2 regions of the Paenibacillus sp. EKM211P genome follow, and region 2 is predicted to be linked to the other one. Evidence: riboswitches for the same ligand, from Rfam matches in the RefSeq annotation. Region 2 holds a riboswitch; the other holds the start of a gene.
What was found. A riboswitch is a leader RNA that binds a small molecule or an ion and turns the genes downstream of it on or off. The one in region 2 is predicted to bind S-adenosylmethionine.
Positions count from the first base shown of each region.

Region 1 (10,601 bases), on a different contig from region 2:
CCTTGGTTCTACTTTTGACCACTTCGTAAAAACGGTCGGTTTCTTGATCTCCGTCTGTATTGGTCCACACTGTAAACAGTTCCATTGGCTCACTCCTTTCGATCACTGCTTTCAGTATATGGCGGCCTCTGAAGGGTTATACGAAGTGAACGACTGGAAACAAAAAGACATATGCAAAAGAGGGTGATCTGGTTTCAAAGAGACGTTAAGCGTGTTATAAACAATTACCGTGATTAGGTAAAAACCGAAAGACGTTTGAATATTTAGGGCGGGGTATGTTAAGGTTATAGTGATATGAATTTTTCACAAGAGGGAGGAGATAAGATGTCAACGATGCTGAACATGCTGCGCACATTCATGATCGTCATATTGAGCCTCGTTCAGATTTTGTCCCTTCCTGTGACGTTTCACGCGGAAGATACCACTCAATCCCTTCAGTTTACTTCGGGATCTTCACTTATGCTTCATGCTGATGTTACTTCGTTAGAAACGGATTCTCACGGTCTGGAACATCATTCCAAACCAGCGGTGCGCAAATCCTCCCCATTACTGCATCTGGTGATCGCTGCGGCTAAATCACTTCCCTTTGTCATTCTGATAGCGCTTGTGCTGATAATGAGCATTCCTAAGCTACGTCTGCCTTTTATTCCTGTCATCTGTAAGCTAAAGAAACAATTGTTTTTGTTCCCCATCAAATTTACCTCTAGTTATGTGGCTTAACCTCCTTTTAGCATGCATATCACCATATTTGCATGTCTCTTTGCTAACTTTTCCTATTCATCTACTGCGTAAAATTTAGTTTTCCATTTTTTATTTAAAATTTAATGCAATCTAATTTTTCATATCACTTCCAAAGTATGTGATTTATTTCCCATATCATTCACTTAAATAAACGTATTATACGGGAGGCTTTATAAATGGATATTCGAGAGTCTATTTTGCCAGGAATCGGAATTAAGTATCGAATTGATGCGGAGAGTGGCGACCGAATTGTCATTATTATTCATGATGATGGCAGACGTGAGCTATATCACTTTGATTACGAGGATCTGGAACAAAGTATTTCTATGACGACCCTGAATGATCAGGAAGCACGATTAGTAGCCTCCATCATCGGTGGTATGACTTATAAGCCCAAGCAGCTCGAAAGTGTAGAGATGACATTTGACGATTTTATTATCGAATGGTACAGAGTGGAATCCCACTATGCAAGTATAGGCAAATCCATTGGGGAGCTTGATGTAAGGCAAAATTCGGGTGCCACGGTTATCGCCATTGTGGAGAAAAAGGGAAAAAAATATGTAAATCCTGGCCCTGAAGTGATTATTAGCGATGATGCCACTGTAGTTGTTGTTGGAGAACGTGACCAGCAGAAACGCTTTAAACAAATCCTTATGAACGGAAGCGGGTGATTGGATGGATCATCTGGTATTTGAGGTTGGATTGGCTATTGCTCTAATCGCTGCAGCGGGGCTGATATCCTCCAAACTGCGCTTCTCGGTCATCCCTTTTTATATTCTGATCGGAATGGCAGTTGGACCTCATGCGATGGAGCTATGGCATTTTGATTTTCGGTTTATCGAAAGCGCCCCGTTTATTGATTTTATGGGGAGAATCGGAGTACTGTTTCTTCTCTTCTATCTAGGGCTGGAGTTCTCAGTAGGTCGGTTGATTAAATCAGGTCGTTCCATTGCTGTGGGCGGTACCATTTATATTGGCATCAATTTTACACTGGGGCTGGCTCTCGGCTTCCTGAGCGGCTTTCCTGTAGCCGAGACACTAGTTATTGCCGGAATTACGACAATATCATCCAGTGCGATTGCAGCCAAGGTGCTAGTCGATCTCAAGCGTACCGCTAATGCTGAAACAGAAATGATTTTAGGTATTATTATGTTTGAGGATGTTTTCCTCGCCGTCTACATCTCCATCCTCTCCGGATTGGTTCTTAGCGACTCTTCCTCGCTCGGGGGTGTACTGCTATCGGCACTCATCGCACTTGGCTTTATGCTTGCAGTTATTATTATCGGTCGAAAGACCGTCCCTCTGCTAAATCGGATTCTCCGTATCCGCTCCAATGAGGTATTCGGACTCGTTGTTTTTGGCTCACTGTTTCTGGTGGCTGGTTTTTCAGAAACGATCCATGTAGCAGAAGCTATTGGAGCCCTGTTGGTCGGTCTGGTACTGGCCGAAACGGAACACGCCAAACGGATTGAGCATTTAATTGTTCCTTTCCGCGATTTCTTCGGTGCTCTGTTCTTCTTCAGTTTCGGACTGTCCATTGATCCGCTGTCCCTAGGAGGTAACGCCATATGGCTTGCGCTGGCAGCAGTCCTTCTCACACTATTTGGTAACATTTGGGCAGGAATGCTGGCCGGGCGTACGGCGTCCTTATCTCCCAAAGCATCCGCAAATATCGGTTTGACTATTGTGGCGCGAGGCGAATTTTCGATCATCATGGCCAACTTGGGTAAAGAAGGCGGTTTGCTTGATATTGTTCAACCTTTTGCAGCCATCTATGTACTCATATTGGCCATTCTTGGGCCGCTTCTGACAAAGCAGTCAAAGCCTATCTTTAATATGCTAAACAAAATATTCAAATTTAAGGACCCTCGCTTACGAAAGGAAGAAAGCAAATCGGCGTAACTGTAAAAGCTGGATACGACAATCCATAGGAGGGAAGGCTATGCCGCACGCTGTAAAACATGCCGAAACTTTATGAGGCGGCTTGTGAAGCCCGCTTCAGGAGATGCGAGCAGGTTCCCTGTCTTTTATACGGTAATTGGCGGAATTACGGCATCCGTCGGTCTGGAATTGTTTTTACATCCGCATGATATGATCGCTGGAGGCGTTACGGGAATCTCCAGACTCATGTCGCTTTATACACAGGAGCATTTTGGGTTACTGCTATTTGTTTTGAACTTGCCACTAATGCTGCTGTATTCTTTGTCTACTCACAAACCCATGCTGCTTCGCGCACTCCCCGGCTTGTTTGCCTTTTCAGGCTCAGCCATCATTCTCTCGCCTTTTCCGGCAGTGAGTGGCCATCCGGTCGTATGTGCTTTGGGAGGCGGAATCTGTATTGGGCTTGGGGCAGCGCTGACAGCTCGTCACGGAGGGTTGCTTGATTCATTAGGACTCAGCGAATCTGACGATGGCCGTCCATCCACTTTGTTGCTAATTCATCGGAAAATTCCGTTAATACAGATCGTAATGTTGTGTAATGGCCTGCTGCTCATTACGGCTGGTTTTGTGTTAGGCTGGGAGCCAGCCCTCTATTCCGCCTTATCCTGTCTCGCTGCCTATGAAACGACTCGGCTGATGTTTACTGGTCTGAGACGCATGGTCTGTGTTGTCAGCAAAAAACAGCCAACTGTCGAAGATGCCATATATCGCAGGTTGCGTTTACACAGCACACCTATTGAAGGTTCTGCCGCCCAGGTAAAGGGCAAGATTAAAAGCGAATCAGATAAAAATGAACAAATGGTCATCATTTACAGTGTTCATCTTTTGGATTTGCAGCGCTTTAAGGCGGCCATCCAAATGGCAGACCCACAGGCTGAGATCATGTATATGAAGCGATGGGAAACGTAGCAAAGCCCAAATATATTAACCATAATAGAAAAAAGATTAAAGATATTGTAGTATTCACTCTTCCGCACAAAAACGCTTATCTTCACTATCCTTGTACATAGGATAGTGAAAGATAAGCGTTTTGTAATGTACGATATTAGCTGATATTAATTTTGCATAATAAAGTCATGCTCAATACTGCTGGCACTGTCAAAAGTACGAATAATATCATAACGGGTATTGCGCTGTGCCGGAATGTGACCCGTCTCACGGATCAACTGTAAAATGGATTCGATGTTAACCTTATACGTTGCGCCTGCAGCGGAAACTACATTTTCCTCAATCATGGTGCTGCCAAAATCATCACAACCGTAGTACAGTGATTTTTTACCGATTTCCGGTCCCATCGTTACCCATGAAGACTGGATATGCTTGATGTTATCCAAAACAAGACGACTGATCGCTACAGTCTTCAAATATTCCTCTGGCGTCTGGCGTTCTTTCTTCAAATTCGTGTTGTCTGGTTGGAAGGTCCAAGGAATAAAGGCCAGAAATCCTTCAGAATTATATTTGTTTTCAATGCATTCGTCCTGAGCATCACGGACACGCAGCAAATGCAGCGCACGCTCCTCCATCAGCTCGCCAAATCCGATTACCATGGTAGCCGTTGTGTTCATCCCAACCTTGTGAGCTGTTTGCATGACATCCATCCAATCACGCCAGGAGCCTTTGAGACGGCTAATTTTGCGGCGTGTACGGTCATCCAAAATTTCTCCGCCTCCACCCGGCAGCGAATCCAATCCAGCTTCATGAATGGCTCGGATCGTTTCCTCCATGGATAGGCCGGATTTTTCCTTCATTTTGTGAATTTCAGCTGGTGAGAAGGAGTGCATTGTAATATCTGGAAAACGTTCCTTAATAGCTTTCAGCAAATCGGTATAATAGCTGAACGGCAGGTTTGGATTTACACCGCCTTGCATTAAGATTTCGGTGCCACCTACATCCTGCGTTTCCTTAATTTTTTGGAAAATCACCTCATCCGGCAAAACATAACCTTCATCGGAACCCGGTCTGCGGTAAAAAGCGCAAAAGCGGCAGTATACGTCACACACGTTCGTATAGTTAATATTTCGTCCGATGACGAAGGTTTTTATGGGATCGGGATGCATGCGATTCATGACTTTATTCGCCGCATGACCTATTTTTTCAACCTCGTCTGATTCGAACAAAGCAACGGTATCCTCTAAATTCAGGCGTTCGCCGCGCAGGGCTTTATCTAAAATATGGTCGATTACACTCATGGTGTATCCTCCTTCGCTGTCACAGGGCGACGAAATGAAAGACAGGACTTATGAACGAGAATGCTTTCACAAACCTGCGTTCGAACCCTGCCGTAATGTATGTTCATGACTAGCCTTGTATGTTGTCTGTGCTATTTAGCATAGTAAAACCTAATGATAATACTAACATATCTTTTGGTAAGGAACCATACTTAGACTGAAAAGTGCCTTTTTTCACACTGTCTATCATGTCTTTCATATAGAAAACAGCAAGTCTCCTGAATACCGGAAACCTGCTGCTTAGGGCTGTACCTATTTGCTTCCTTCGTATAACGTTGAGATGCTATGGGCGTCTAACATTCTAGCTCAGCGCCTCATCCAGATCACGGATCAGGTCATCAATGTCCTCCAGACCTACGGAGAAACGAAGTAGTCCGTCTGTAATCCCGCGCTCCAACCGTACACTTTGCGGCATAGCCGCATGTGACATCATTGCTGGGTACGACAAAATACTTTCCACAGCTCCCAGACTCACCGCCACAATGGGAATCCGTACGCGACTGAGAATCCCTTTGGCACGTTCACCCGAACCCACATCAAACGATATCACTGCACCATAACCGCTCGATTGACTCTCATGAATCACACGCCCTGGATGATTTTCCAGGCCCGGATAGTATACCGCTTCAATGTCATTGCGCTCGTTTAGCCAATTGGCAAGCTTAGCTGCACTTTTTTCGCTGTGAGCCATACGTGCCTCCAGTGTCTTCATACCACGCATGAGCAGCCAAGACTCTTGCGGTGCCAGCACAGTACCTAATCCATTCTGAAGCTGCTTGATTTGTCTCCCCAACGACTCAGTACGAGCTACCGCAAGCCCTGCCAGTACGTCGCTGTGTCCACCCAAAAACTTGGTCGCACTGTGCAATACAATATCGACTCCCTGCTCAATCGGACGTTGATAATAAGGTGTCATAAAAGTATTATCCAATAACGTCAAAAGTCCATTTTCCCTTGCCCATGAGGTTATTCCAGCTACATTGGTAATTTTGAGGGTCGGATTAGACGGGGTTTCCATATACACAGCCCTTGTATTTTCCTGCAACGCCTCTTTCACAAGGTTGAGATCCGTCATATCAACGAAGGTCGTTTCAATATTCATCCGTTTCAAGATGGAGGTCAGCAGTCGATATGTTCCTCCATATACGTCCTCCGAAACAATGACATGATCACCAGCGGATAAGAGCATAAATGTAGTGGAGATGGCAGCCATACCTGATGCAAAGGCAAAACCGCAAGCTCCGCCTTCTAATAAGGCGATATAATCCTCCAAAGCTTGTCGTGTCGGATTACCTGATCGGCTATAATCATGCTGTGGGGGATTAAAAATATCATGATGGTGAAAGGTCGAAGCTTGATAGATCGGGACACTCGATGCCCCTGTAACACTGTCAATTTCAGAGCCAAAATGCAGCAGCTTGGTTGCGAATTTCCGCCCTTTGTCCAGATCCTCTCCGATCTTCCTCGCATCCTCTATCATTACTGCTCCCCTCCTTCTACTTCTTGACGTGCCGCTTCCAGTGCCGAACGCAAATCTTCAATCAGGTCATCTGTATGCTCGATACCTACGGAGAAACGAAGCAACCTGTCATCTACCCCGACTGCATCCCGAATTTCTGCTGGTATGTCCGCATGTGTCTGCACAGCAGGATAGGTCATTAGCGATTCCACACCGCCTAGACTTTCGGCAAACGCAATAAGCTTAATATGACGAAGCAAAGGCTCCACATAGCGAGCATCCTTTACTTTGAAAGAGAAAATACCCGTGTTTCCGCTGGATTGTTTATTTTGTATCTCACGACCTGGATGGCCCTCAAGCGCCGGGTAAAATACTTCCGCCACTGCTGGATGCATCAGTAAATAATTAGACAACACCGTAGCATTATGCTCATGTCGATCCATACGTAGCGCTAACGTCTTCATCCCCTTCATCAACTGATAGCAGTCGCTTGGGGAAAGCACGGCCCCTATGGAATTGTGCAGGAAGGAAATTTCAGCTGACAGCTCTTTTCCTTTGCTTACAATCAACCCTGCCAGCACATCGTTGTGTCCGCCCAAATATTTGGTTGCGCTATGTACCACAATATCCGCACCTAGTTCCAATGGCCGCTGGAAATATGGTGTTAGCAGCGTATTATCTACAATAGTAAGCAACTCATGTTGTGATGCCCATGCAGCCACTGCCTGAATATCAGTTATCATCATTAACGGATTGGTAGGCGTTTCTATGAATACGGCTTTGGTATTCGGTCGACATGACTGTTGGAGTGCTTCGAGATCGTTTGTATCCACATAAGTTGCGGTCACACCAAATTTGGATAAAATACGCTCTAGCAAACGATAGGTCCCGCCATAAAGATCCAGCGATACAATGAGGTGGTCTCCCTGTCCAAACAAAGCAAATACCGTTTGCAGCGCTGCCATACCTGAACTGCAAGCAAAGCCTGCATCACCAGATTCAAGTGCAGCAGCAGCCTCTTCCAGTACCTTTCGCGTGGGATTAATCGTCCGAATGTAATCAAACCCTGTGCTTTGACCCAGACGGGGATGGCGGAACGCCGTAGATTGGTAAATCGGGTAATTAACAGCCCCGGTTACTGGCTCCTCTACTGAACCGATTTGTGCCAATCTGCTTTCGATTCTCCACTGCTTCTCACTCATATGAATCCTCCTGTTCACTTCCATAGTAGGTGCTATAACATATGCTGCAAAAATGGATGTCCAAGACTATACTGCTGCGCTACTGCAAGGTGGTACTGTATAAGGGTAAACTACAAACCCATTTTTAAATCTGAGGTCCGATATCATAAGGTGTTTCTTGGTATACATAATAGTTAAGCCAATTTGAAAATAATAAATTGGCATGAGCCCGCCAGATCGAGGGCGGTATGCGTCCAGGATCATCATTAGGATAATAATTTTTGGGGACGTCAATATCCAGTCCTTTGGCTATATCGCGATCGTATTCCCATTTCAGCGAAAGTGGGTCATATTCTGAATGCCCTGTTACAAAAATTTGTTTACCATCAAGCGTGGCTACCAGGTACACTCCGGCTTCCTCGGATTCGGATAAAACTTCTAATTCGGCAATATGGTCAATATCTTCCCGCCGAACCTCGGTATGCCGAGAGTGGGGAGCATAAAACAGTTCATCAAAGCCGCGTAGCAGTTTCACTTTAGGTTTAATAACGGTGTGTGGGAATACCCCAAAGCATTTGGTGTCGAGCCCGTATTTCGGAACATTGAAATGATGGTATAAGCCTGCCTGTGAGGCCCAACAGATATGCATGGTCGAAGTAACATTTGTTTTCGTCCACTCAAAGATTTGCCGGATCTCCTGCCAGTAGGTCACATCTTCAAACTCAAGTTGTTCTACGGGGGCTCCTGTAATAATCATGCCGTCAAAACGACTGTTCTTGATCTCATCAAACGTTTTATAAAACATGTTCAAATATTCTTGCGATGTATTTTTAGATACATGTGACTTCATATGCACCAACGTGACATCCACTTGTAACGGCGTATTGCCGACCAGACGCAACAGTTGGGTTTCCGTTGTTTCCTTCGTAGGCATCAAATTCAAAATGGCGATGCGCAACGGACGAATATCCTGATGATAAGCCAGGCTTTCGTCCATTACGAAAATATTTTCGCCCTCCAGTACTTCCTTAGCAGGCAGTGTATCTGGAATTTTAATCGGCATGTAAACTCACTCCTTGATCGGTAAGTTGTGCGAAAATCGTCTGGTAGAGATGCCGGGCATATAATAAAAAGACCTTTCTCGGTTAGAGAAAGGTCATATTTGTATCCATATGCGCCTCTCTCATCTGTCAGGGCTACGCTTCTTTGTACAAAGCGCGAGTCCTGCAAGAATTAGCACCGTGCGATAAAATCGCCGGTTGCCGGGTATCATCGGGCTAGTCCCTCCACCTGCTCTTGATAAGATTTCGCTATATTCATTTTGGGTTCACAAAGTTCTTGTTGTTCACTTTAATGCATCGGCTGGGCTTCGTCAAGATGGACTTGTAAATTTGTGCCCTGCATTCACATTTTGTCTACCTTTTCCATAGGTTAAATCATATCCCCCTTTCGCAGAAGCTCATATGACTGCTGTTGATTTAGCCCATGATTTTGCCCTTGAAAGGCCGTAGGCCGAGCGTTATACTATACAAGTGCTAATAGGCAAAAATACGGTGCAACAGTGTAGATTAGAGTGTTTTCTTCGATACTGTGGCAACCTAAAAAAGAACATATGTGAGGTGAATCCGGAATGGAAGGCGACCCGAGTCCGAATAGGCGGCGATCCCTGAACAACAGCATAGGAATGACTTCAGCTTGCCGAAAGACGGGACGCCAGGCTCCGCATGCTCCAAAAGCCTTCTGCTTTTGATGGTATGCACGCTTACCCGCACCGGCTAACTGGCTAACTGAGTCCATTCCTTATGCTTAAGGTAAACGTATTTCCGTTACGACGGAGCATAAGGAGTGACATATATGAAAATCCGTTTGGTTAACAACGGGGTTTTTACCCCTGTCGAAGAAATTGAAATGGCGCTCACTGCACCGGCAGAAGGCTTTTATTGGATTGATGCCGATGTCGAGGATCTGACAGTGCTTCAGCCCTTATTTTCTATGCATGATCTTGCAGTAGAAGACTGTTTGAGTGAAGAAGAACAGCGTCCAAAGATTGAAATTTATGAAAGCCATTATTTTATCGTTGTAAATAGTATTCGTTTTGATGATGAAGAAATATTTTTGCGTGCTTTGAACATTTTTCTCGGCCGCCATTTTATCATTACGGTGACCAAGCAGAAAATCAATGAGCTTCGTACTCTCAAGCCTATGCTGTGGGAGCAGGAAGTTAGCCAGCCTGACCGTTTTATGTATCTGTTGGTCGATTTGATCGTTGATAACTATTTTCTGGTTGGTGACCGGATTGAAGTTCGTATTGAAAAGCTGGAAGAAGACATTCTAATGCATACGAAAAAGTCGCACTTGAACGAAATCATCGGATTGCGCAGTGAAATTCTATGGCTAAAAAAAGTGCTCGGCCCACAAAAGGAAGTCATCAATACCCTGAACAAACGGGATTTGCGGCTTATCGACGATCAACTACAAAAATATTTTAGCGACATTTATGAAAATGCTGTGAAAATTTCGGAGACTTTCGAAACTTATCGCGACTTGATGGGGAACCTTAGAGAAGCTTATCAGTCAAGTATCGCCAACCGTGCTAATGAAATCATGCGTGTGTTTACCGCCATTACAACTGTATTTATGCCGTTGACGGTCATTACCGGAATATATGGGATGAACTTTGATAATATGCCTGAGCTTCATACACGTTATGGTTATTTTGTCGTCATTGGGATTATGGTGGCACTAGGTGTCAGTATGTTCTGTATTTTCCGCAAGAAAGATTGGGTTTGAATTATTTCGGTTTTCAAGCTTGGTCATCAAAAGCAGCAGCCGATTCCTATAAGGAACTCGCTGCTGCTTTTTTTATGTTGCACCTTATTTTTACTTTAGGACACTTTCAATCGTCTCTATATTATCCAACATGTCGGTCAGGTATCTCCTGATGGCGGAACCGTATACGAATCAGTCGCAGTCGCTCATAAATTTGATCCAGCCCTGCTTCCGTCGCTTTTTCTTCTCCATACACTTTTAGCATAATGGGCTTGAGCAGCG
Region 1 covers NZ_JAAMNS010000014.1:74,286-84,886, forward strand. Annotated here, with positions in the region: gene G9G57_RS18630 (putative sporulation protein YtxC) at 1-85, opposite strand, end outside; gene G9G57_RS18635 (hypothetical protein) at 325-720, shown strand; gene G9G57_RS18640 (cation:proton antiporter regulatory subunit) at 918-1,412, shown strand; gene G9G57_RS18645 (cation:proton antiporter) at 1,417-2,643, shown strand; gene G9G57_RS18650 (YitT family protein) at 2,728-3,591, shown strand; gene mqnC (cyclic dehypoxanthinyl futalosine synthase) at 3,738-4,871, opposite strand; gene G9G57_RS18660 (aminotransferase class I/II-fold pyridoxal phosphate-dependent enzyme) at 5,212-6,390, opposite strand; gene G9G57_RS18665 (PLP-dependent transferase) at 6,390-7,571, opposite strand; gene metA (homoserine O-acetyltransferase MetA) at 7,696-8,613, opposite strand; SAM riboswitch class I at 8,731-8,856, opposite strand; gene corA (magnesium/cobalt transporter CorA) at 9,405-10,340, shown strand; gene G9G57_RS18680 (HRDC domain-containing protein) at 10,462-10,601, opposite strand, start outside.
Region 1: another riboswitch for S-adenosylmethionine. It lies ahead of metA (homoserine O-acetyltransferase MetA); the one in region 2 lies ahead of G9G57_RS13760 (methionine ABC transporter ATP-binding protein).

Region 2 (10,601 bases):
ATCAGATTTCAGCCGGACTGCTGTTCGTCATTATTTTGGCTGTGGGTCACTACTCGTACCGTTATCACCCGAATCACCGGGATATTCGTACCCTAGGTGTCGTATCGGTCGTATTGATCATACTTCAAGTGGTGATTGGCATTATCCTGCTGTACGTCAACAGACCTGAAATTTATATGTTTATCGTGCTGGGACATATGCTGGTGATTGCATCGTTGTTCTCCATTTTGGCTTATCTGAGCTATCGTGTATGGCAATTGTCACCGGACCGCAAGCTTGTTCCGACCCAAGCACAGCGTACCTAAGCATTTCGTAGATCATAATGAAACGTATTTTTGCCCAAGAGGCGTTGGAACACGTATAATAACATCATAAGAAACAAACCAGGCCCACGAGTTTCTCGAGGGCTTGATTTGCTTAGGAGGAATCATCCAGTTGATCTACCAGAATTTGCGCCAATTTATTGAAGCGCTGCGAAAAGAAAATGATCTTAAAATTATAGAAGCACCTGTCGATCCTTATTTGGAGTTGGCTGAGATCCACCGAAGAGTCATTGAGGAAGAGGGTCCGGCACTGCTGTTTACCAATGTCAAAGGAACCCCGTTTCCTGTAGCCAGTAATTTGTTCGGCACGAATCGCCGTGTGGACATGGCTTTTGGCCCTCGTCCAGAGCAACTGATGGATGCAATTGTAGGTGCAACCAAGACGCTGCTTCCACCTACACCCAAAGCGTTGTGGAATGAACGTGGCCTGATTAAGGACATGCTAAAAGTAGGACTAAAAACAGTATCTCATAACGAAGCTCCTGTATTGGGCGTTCGCCGTACGGATGCTCCGCTGGCTCCGCTGCCTAGAGTAACCAGTTGGCACGAGGATGGAGGACCGTTCATTACGCTTCCGCTCGTGTATACCGAAAAGCCAGGTCAGTCTAAGGACCATAATTTGGGGATGTATCGCATCCAGATTTATGATGATCAGACGACAGGGATTCATTGGCAAATCCATAAAGGCGGCGGCTTCCATTATCATGAGGCAGAGCTGCGTAATGAGCCGTTGCCTACGACGATCATCATCGGTGGCCCGCCTGCTCTGATTGCGTCTGCCATTGCTCCTGCCCCGGAAAACTTGCCAGAGCTCTTGCTGGCTTCTCTGATTATGGGGGGCAAGCTGCCCATGACAGAAGACCCGCTTGGAGGCCATCGCATTCCGGCAGAAGCCGAGTTTGCGATCAGCGGCTATGTGCCGCCTCATGAACGTCGCCCGGAAGGGCCGTTTGGCGATCATTTTGGCTATTACTCATTACAACATGATTTCCCTGTGTTTCATGTCAAACATATGCATCACCGCAAAGATGCCATTTATCCGGCAACCATTGTAGGTAAGCCACGGCAGGAAGACTACTATCTCGGCGAATTTTTGCAACGTCTGTTGTCGCCCGCCTATCCGCTTGTGATGCCTTCCGTCAAGTCGTTATGGGCATATGCAGAAACAGGTGTACACGCGCTGGCAGCGGCAGTCGTACGTGAAAGCTACTCCCGTGAAGCGCTGGTATCCGGCTTTACCATTCTGGGTCAAGGTCAATTGTCGTTGACCAAATTCCTGATGCTGACGGATCGGGTGATCGATTTATCCGACTTTAACCTGTTGCTAGAAACCATTTTGGAGCGATTTAATCCAGCCAGAGATTTGTTTATTTTTAACCATACGTCTCACGATACACTCGATTACACGGGCCGCAAGCTGAATCACGGCAGCAAGGCGATTCTGATGGGGGTAGGCGAGCCTGTGCGTGAATTGCCTCGCGTTTATGAAGGCGGCGATCTGCCGGGAATTCGTGAAATCGAACCCTATTGCGGAGGTTGCCTCGTTATATCCGGCTCGTCCTTTGAGCAGGAGCCTGAACTCGCTGCGCGTGTATTGGAGCGATTAGCTGCGGGTGAGCAAGAGTGGCCGCTTGTCTTTATCGTGGACGATGCCAAAGAAGTTGTTCGCTCCCAAGCCTCGTTCCTGTGGACGGTATTCACACGCTTTAACCCGGCTACAGATATGTACGCCGACAGCGAAGTACGTTTGCATCACCTGAACTATAAGCTGCCGATTGTAGTGGATGCACGTATGAAGCCAGGCTACCCTGATGAGGTGCTACCGCGTGAGGATATAGTTAAGCTTGTAGATCAACGGTGGACGAGTTATTTCGCTTGACGCCAATTCAAGCATCTAACAGCCGGATTTTACAGATATGAAGGAGGCGTGAAGCATGATACGCAAGCTGTTGGGCGAGCCCCCACGTGAAAATCATGGCGTCCTGCTGGATGCCATGAATAGCATGTCAGACATGTTACATTTGCTGGAACGGCAAATCCAGGCCAGTGGTGATCCTACCCATGACTTTCGGAAGGCGGATATTTTAACACGTGGTCTGATGTCGTCTTTGGATGAACTGGAGCAGAGCCATCATGCTGCCGCCTTTTTCCGTATGAAAGTGAAAGCCGGATACGCTGAAGATATGAGCAAGGATGAAAAATCCGATTATGCTTTGTATGTTTTCTTTTATAAGGATGGGTTTGTGCGGGTATTCTCTATTTTGGATAAGCTTGGTAATTGGATGAATGATTTGTATGATTTAAAAACAGGGCAGTATAAGGCGCATTATTCGTATTTTACCGTGTTGAGACAGCTCAAATATCTCAAAATGCATCCTGTATTGACTGATAATTTAAATGATATCAAGGACACATACAACGATGCCATCAATCGCTTGCGTAAGCGTCGAAATACGGAAATACATTATATGAACACGGAAATGCAGGACGATCTCTGGCAACGTCACCGTGCTTTATATGGAAAAATCCAACTGGAGGATCTTGATCACCATCTGGAAGATTTGCAGCAGGGCTTGGAAATGGTATGCCAGTCGCTATCAAACGCATTTTCTTATACTGCGAAACAATGGGAGAACCGGGCAGTGCGCCCATAATTATGACAGAAAATATCCTTTGACAAAGCAATGTAAACTATCTATACTGAAACCTAGTTTCAGAAAAATGCTTGAATTATTTTTTTTATATAAACTTAACGGACAGCTAAAGCTGGAGTTTAACATATTTTTCTTATCCAGAGAGGTGGAGGGACTGGCCCGATGAAGCCCGGCAACCCGTTCTTTCCCGGTGTAATGCACCGGGAGGGAACATATGGTGCTAATTCCTACAAAACCGCTAGAGTTATAGCGATTTTGGCAGATGAGAAAAGGTTCGCAAGGTGGGGCCCTTTTCATTCTGTGAAAGGGGCTCTTTTTTGTATAAATAAATAGTGATTTTATACAATCCCGAGAGATGACAACTGGTTAACAGGGTAAGAAAGAAGTGAAGGAGGTCGCAGCACGTTGATAGAGATTAAGCAATTAACCAAGCATTATGGTAAAGGTAACCGACGCGTTAATGCGTTGTCCGGGTTGAACCTTTCTATAAAGCGTGGAGAAATATTCGGGGTGATTGGTCATTCCGGGGCGGGCAAAAGTACGTTGATCCGCTGTATTAATTTATTGGAACGCCCTACTTCAGGCGAAGTATGGGTAGATGGGGTTAACCTTGTGACTGTGAGTCAAGCCCAGTTACAGAAGCAACGCCGAAAAATCGGAATGATTTTTCAACATTTTAATTTGTTGTCTTCGGCGACAGTGTATGACAACATTGCATTTCCATTGCGGCTAGTAAATACCCCAAAGCAGGAGCTAGACAAGAAAGTTCGCGAGCTGCTGGAATTGGTGGGACTAAAAGAACACAGTGGAAAATATCCGTCACAGCTCTCAGGTGGACAGAAGCAGCGGGTAGGGATTGCACGGGCACTGGCTAGTGATCCGCATGTGCTGCTGTGTGACGAAGCGACGTCTGCGCTTGATCCGCAGACGACAGGGTCTATCCTGAAATTGCTGTTGGATATTAACCATCGCTTTAATTTGACCATCGTATTGATTACTCATGAGATGCATGTCATTCAAAGTATATGTGATCGAGTTGGCGTCATTCATCAGGGCGATATCGTGGAGCAAGGTCCGGTGGCGGAAGTGTTTTTGAAGCCACAGCACCAGGTAACTAAGGACTTTATCCAGCGGGAGGCAGAACATCCCGAGGAGTTACAAGCAGCGATTGCTGCCGCAGGAAGCGGCGAATCGGCACAGGTGGTACGTATCTCCTTCTTGGGCAGTAAAACTTATGATGCAATTCTATCGCGTACGGCTCGAAGTACAGGTGTTGATTTTGCAATCTTACAGGGCACCATCTCTACGATTAAAAACGTACCGTATGGACAGCTGATCGTTCGTTTTGAAGGAAACCATTCAGATATAGAACATACGCTGCGCGAAGTGTCAGGGCAAGGACTCGATGTGGAGGTGATCGGACAATGAGCGAACTTGATTTTTCGCAAGTGAGTTGGGAAGAGCTAGGGAATTCTACTCTGGAAACCCTTCAGATGCTCGGGGCATCTGCATTGTTCACCCTCGTTATTGGTTTGCCGCTCGGTATATTGTTGTTTCTGGCAAGCCGTTCCTCGTTGACTCTGATGAAGGTGATATACGTTGTATTATCTTTCGTCGTTAACATTTTGCGTTCCGTACCATTTATCATCTTGATCGTCGCACTTATTCCTTTTACACGATCGTTGGTAGGTACCTCGACCGGGGTGCTGGGAACCATTCCGCCATTGGTTATCGGGGCTGCTCCTTTCTTCGCACGTCTTGTCGAAACGTCACTACGTGAAGTGGACAAGGGTGTCATTGAAGCTGCACAAGCGATGGGGGCTTCGACAGGACAAATTATCCGGCGTGTGCTGTTACGTGAGGCACTGCCGGGCCTGCTCGCCGCATTAACCATTACCGTCGTTACACTCGTATCCTACACGGCAATGTCCGGTATGATCGGGGGCGGTGGACTGGGTACGCTGGCAATCAACTACGGCTATTATCGTTATGAAACGGCTGTAATGATCGTTGCGGTCGTGCTGATGATCGTATTGGTACAATTGCTGCAAATGGCGGGAGACCGTCTCGTGCGGCATTATACTCGAAAATAGGGAAAACATATAGATATCCTTATTGATCAGGACGTCTGATCCTGAATATTACAAATTATTGGAGGGGTAACAACATGAAGAAATGGGTATTGGCTGTATTGAGCTTGACATTAATTGCGGTACTGGCTGCTTGCGGTACAAAGAGCACAACATCGGATACAAACAATGCGGCCGAAAATACAGGCGGGTCACCGCGTGAAGTCGAGCTGAAAGTTGGAGCTTCTCCTGTGCCACATGCGGAAATTTTGGAAGCGATCAAGCCTCAGTTGGAAAAAGAAGGGGTTCGTCTTCAAGTCGTTCAGTTTAACGACTATGTACAGCCGAACGTACAATTGTTTGACAAGCAACTGGATGCTAACTTTTATCAACATGTACCTTACCTGAATGTGATGAATAAAGAGCGTAAAATGGATCTGGTTTCTGTTGGCGCGGTTCATCTGGAACCATTCGGTATCTACTCCCAAAAATATAAAAAGCTTGATGAACTTCCAGACGGTGCAACAGTAGCGATTCCGAACGATGCGACCAATGGAGGCCGTGCATTGTTGCTGTTGGAGAAACAAGGTCTGATCAAGCTGAAGGACGCAAGCAACATTGAAGCTACCGTAAAAGATATTACTGAAAACAAGAAAAATCTGGAATTTAAAACTTTGGAAGCAGCTATGCTGCCACGTCAGTTGCCTGAAGTGGATATTGCGTTGATCAACACGAACTACGCTTTGGAAGCCAAGCTGAATCCGACCAAGGATGCATTGGCACTGGAAGACAAAGATTCACCATATGCTAACGTACTGGTAGCACGTCCTGATAATAAAGATTCCGAAGCGATCCAAAAACTGCTTAAAGCTTTGCAATCTCCAGAAACTAAAAAATTCATTGAAGACAAATATCAAGGCGCAATTATCCCTGCATTTTAAGCAGAAACTAAGAATGCGCTGAACGTAAACCCCAGCTTCTCTTAAACAAGAGGACTGGGGTTTCCTTTTTGGTTGGAGTTGTAGGGATTGCTTAAATATTTTATACTTGGGGGTGACCGTTCTCTGTGAAGAGGAGGAAAACTGTTGAGAGACAAAGTCGCACTCATAACGGGTAGTGCCAAAGGTTTAGGTAAAATGACCGCTCTGCGTCTGGCTGATGAAGGTTGTGACATTGCCCTGAATTATGTCCATAGCCAGGCTGAAGCCGAAGCGCTTAAGCGGGTAATTGAGTCTAAGGGAGTACGCTGCCTGTCTTTACAAGCAGATATCTCGGTTCAGGAAGATATCACCAGGCTGATCGGTGAAGTGCAGGATCGGCTGGGCGGAGTCGATATTATGGTGAATAATGCTGGACCGTTCATCCGGGAACGCCGTCTGTTTGCGGATTACAGTGTGGCTGAGATTCATGCCATGATACAGGGGAATCTGGTCGGTACCATGTTGCTGGATCATTTGGTATTGCCGCACATGCGTAGCCAGCAATGGGGACGTATTATTCATTTTGGCTTTGGTCATGCTGGAGAAGCAAGGGCTTGGCCGCATCGCGCCGTCTACGCAGCTGCTAAGGTGGGGCTGGTGTCTTTTACGAAGTCACTGGCTGTAGAGGAAGCTCCCCATGGCATCACGGTCAATATGATCTGTCCCGGGGATATCCGAGGAGCGAACAAGGAAAAGTCGATTGCCGATGTCATCGGCATGCAGGATACAGAGACACCGCGTGGGCGTCCAGGAAGCGGAGAGGACATTGCGCGAGTGATCGCCTATTTGTGTGAGGAGCATTCGGATTTTATAACGGGTAATATTATGGATGTGTCCGGAGGATTGGACCCCATTCGGCCAACCATATAAGATCGAGAGATCCTTTAGACGTTGTAACACAAAAAAGAGTCTTGAGCTTCGTTACCGAAGTCAAGACTCTCTGATCATTATGCATCAAGCATTAGAATACTTGTACCACTTCTTGGACGCCTTCGACTTCTTCGAGAAGAGCGCGTTCAATCCCTGCCTTCAGCGTAATTGTAGAACTTGGGCAACTGCCGCAAGCACCTACCAGCTTCAGCTTAACGATGCCGTCTTCAACGTCAACCAGCTCAACGTCACCGCCATCGCGTTGCAGGAACGGACGGAGCTTATCCAGTACGTCTGCTACTTCATCATACATCTGAACGCTTTGTGCTTCGCTCATTAGAATTCAACTCCTTTCCTATACCTTATTTATTATATTACAAAGCGGGCCAAATTAAAATGCCCGTCATCCAAAGCAGGTGAAAAAAATGTTAAGACCTATTATTGAATTTTGCACCAGTAATATGCATTTTGGTACCGATGAGATTATGGCTAAACTGGAACAGAATCCAGATTATGATGTGATTGAATACGGCTGCCTAAGCAATTGCGGTCAGTGTAACGCTGAGCCTTATGCGATGGTTAACGGTGAAATTGTATCCGCAGATTCAGCAGAGCTTCTGTACGAAGTGATTCTAAACAAAATTAAAGAAGCCGAAGCATGGGACAACCTGGATTTGGATTGAAAATAGAAGTCATCGATGCAACAACAAAGAAGACCTGCTCTGGAAGCAGGTCTTCTTTGTTTGTTGAGTATCCAATTAGCCAAAATGGCGTTTGGACTTCCAGAGCACACCGCTCTTCAGCAGACGCGGCACTCGTCCACGCAAAGAGGTACTGCCCATAAAGCCATAACCAAACCCGGCCTTCTTGCCAAGTGCACCTAATGTACCACGTAGCTTTAAAGGATGCGGGTGAGGCGTTTGTCCTTTCCACAGGTCGCGTACAATGTGGGCAATCTGCTCACCTTGCACCTCTGCCGCCTGAGCGCTTGGAGAGTAAGGAAGGCTCGCACAGTCTCCGACGACGTACACTTCAGGATGATCCGGTATTTGATAATTTTCATTTAGCACGATGCGACCCTGAGGGTCTTTAGGAACTGCTAAATCCTGCACAATTTTAACGGGCTGAATCCCGGCTGTCCATACTACCGCATCGGTCATAATTGGCTCATCACGGTTGTAAATAGCCCCTGGCTCAATACGGGAAACCGCAACGTGATTCAGCGCATTCACTTGATGCTCCTTGAACCAGGCATGTACATAAGCAGACAAACGCTGCGGAAATGCTGATAGTACCCGCTCGCCCCGATCCATAATCGTAATATTCAAATCCGCGCGGCTTTCACGTAACTCCGCAGCAATCTCGACCCCACTTAGACCGCCACCTACAATATGGACATGTCCATAAGGCTTGATTTCATTCAAGCGCAGATACGTTTGGCGGGTATGATTAAAGGATTGGATCGTACAGCTGTATTCTTCAGCTCCCGGTGTATTATGAAAGCGGTCAGTACAACCTAGCGCGATGACAAGCTGGTCATAGGGCAAAGGCTCACCGTCTTGAAAATGGACCATTTTATTCTCAAGATCCATCGAAGTGACCTCTCCGTATTTGCGAATAAGACGTTGTTCATCCGGAAAGTGTACCCGCAAATCAAAATCAGATACGGTACCTGCCGCAAGGGCATAGTATTCTGTTTTCAGCCCCTGAAAGGGCATCCGATCCACTAAAATAACTTGAATATCGTCGGGAATGTGTTTATCCAGCAATTCTTTGGCAATGGTAAGGCCGCCATAGCCGCCCCCTAGAATAACGAAATTTTTCATCAAAATCCGCCGTCCTTTCGTTACCGTGTCCCCGGCAAATGGTCTGGTGTCTTGTCGATCTAGCACAAGTTTTGTTGTTGTAAAGCCCGGAAAGGGGCCTGCCTTTAGCAGACAGACCGACGTGTTCCGGGGCAGCTTGAGGCTGCTTGGTGTGAGTAATGGGGATAAAATGCACGCGGGAAATCTGAATCCGATGTTACACTTATTCGAAAACTTCGATTTCGTTATAGAAGGTGTCACGTTCTACAGGTATGCGTCCAGCACCTTTGACCAGCCAGATTAGCTCTTTGCGGGTCAATCCGGCAGGAGTCAACGCACCTGCGGCATGGCTGATCTGCTCGCGCACAATCGTGCCATGGACATCAGATGCGCCAAAGGTAAGAGCGACCTGCGTCAATTGCGGACCAATATTAATGAAGTAAGCTTTAACATGGTCGATATTGTCCAGCATCAAACGGCTGATCGCAATGGTTTTGAGATCCTCGTAAGCAGAGTTGCGGCGCATGATGTTGGCGTTTTTGCTTTTCGGCTGCATGGACAGTGGGATAAATACCATAAATCCATTTGTTTCATCCTGCAATTCACGAATTTGCAGCATGTGCTCAATACGATCCTGATAAGTTTCGACTGAACCGTACAGCATCGTCGTATGAGTTTTCATACCGAGATTGTGGGCCGTACGATGTACTTCAAGATAGCGGTCCACATTGGCTTTGGTAACACGCATCTTCTTCCGATATTCATCAGATAAGATTTCCGCGCCACCACCAGTCAGAGATTGAAGTCCTGCCTTTTGCAGCTCTTGAAGAACTTCTTTAACACTCAAGCCGCTTATGCGTGTGAAAAAGTCAATTTCCGCTGCAGTGTATGCTTTCAGTGTAACGTTGGGATACTTTTCATTCAGTGCCTTCAATGAATCTACATAGTATTGGAAAGGCACATGATTATTATGACCGCCGACGATATGGAATTCTCTTACGCCTGGATGGATATGTTGCTCTACATAATCAATCATTTCCTGCCCAGACAACGTATAAGAGCCTTCCTCCCCCTGATCCTTGCGGAAATTGCAGAACGCGCAGCGCGCTTCGCATACATTGGTGAAGTACAGGCTCATGTTTTCGATAAAATAAACCTTTTTACCGTTCTTGCGTAAATTAGCTTCGTTAGCCAACTGGCCCAGTGTGAGAATATCGTCAGTTTCATACAAATATATACCATCTTCGAGGTTCAAACGAATCCCGTTTTGTACCTTTTCTACAATTTCCGCCATTCTGCGGTCTGTAAAAGGTGTAACTAATGTGGACATGCCTATTCCTCCTTCAAGTTGCTCTGTGCGAGGCTGTCCGCCGAATTAGCGGCACAAGCGCTTGATGCGCACAGGATGTCCCGTTCCGTCGGTAAAATCCGGCAGCGCGGATATACGATATGTGAAAAATGTTACAATGCCAGGCTACAATGATGGATGTCTCATAATTTCGCCTTTGAAATGACAAATTTCCGACAGTTTCTTTAACACACTCTTCACCTATTATAAACCTCACACCACTGGTGTTCAATACAAACGAGTAGAAAAAGAGGTGTTTAAGCCTGTAACGGAAGGACATTCCATGACTTGAGCACCTGCAAATAAGAGAGTATACTGAAGGGGAGCATGAAGTAAAAGAGGAGGATGGAGCTATGATTAACATCACCGATTCCGCTGCTGAACGCCTGAAAGAAATGCTGGAGCAGCAGGAAACGCCGAATATGTTTTTACGTCTGGGTGTTACGCCAGGTGGATGTACTGGATTTTCGTACGCCATGGGCTTTGACGACAACGAGACGGATCAGGATATATATATGAATGTACAGGATATGAAAGTAGTCGTGGAAAAGG
Region 2 covers NZ_JAAMNS010000008.1:91,869-102,469, forward strand. Annotated here, with positions in the region: gene G9G57_RS13745 (COX15/CtaA family protein) at 1-305, shown strand, start outside; gene G9G57_RS13750 (UbiD family decarboxylase) at 436-2,202, shown strand; gene G9G57_RS13755 (Cthe_2314 family HEPN domain-containing protein) at 2,258-2,977, shown strand; SAM riboswitch class I at 3,108-3,246, shown strand; gene G9G57_RS13760 (methionine ABC transporter ATP-binding protein) at 3,383-4,405, shown strand; gene G9G57_RS13765 (methionine ABC transporter permease) at 4,402-5,070, shown strand; gene G9G57_RS13770 (MetQ/NlpA family ABC transporter substrate-binding protein) at 5,145-5,987, shown strand; gene G9G57_RS13775 (SDR family oxidoreductase) at 6,132-6,896, shown strand; gene G9G57_RS13780 (NifU family protein) at 6,988-7,233, opposite strand; gene G9G57_RS13785 (YuzB family protein) at 7,322-7,579, shown strand; gene G9G57_RS13790 (NAD(P)/FAD-dependent oxidoreductase) at 7,655-8,722, opposite strand; gene mqnE (aminofutalosine synthase MqnE) at 8,925-10,031, opposite strand; gene G9G57_RS13800 (HesB/IscA family protein) at 10,403-10,601, shown strand, end outside.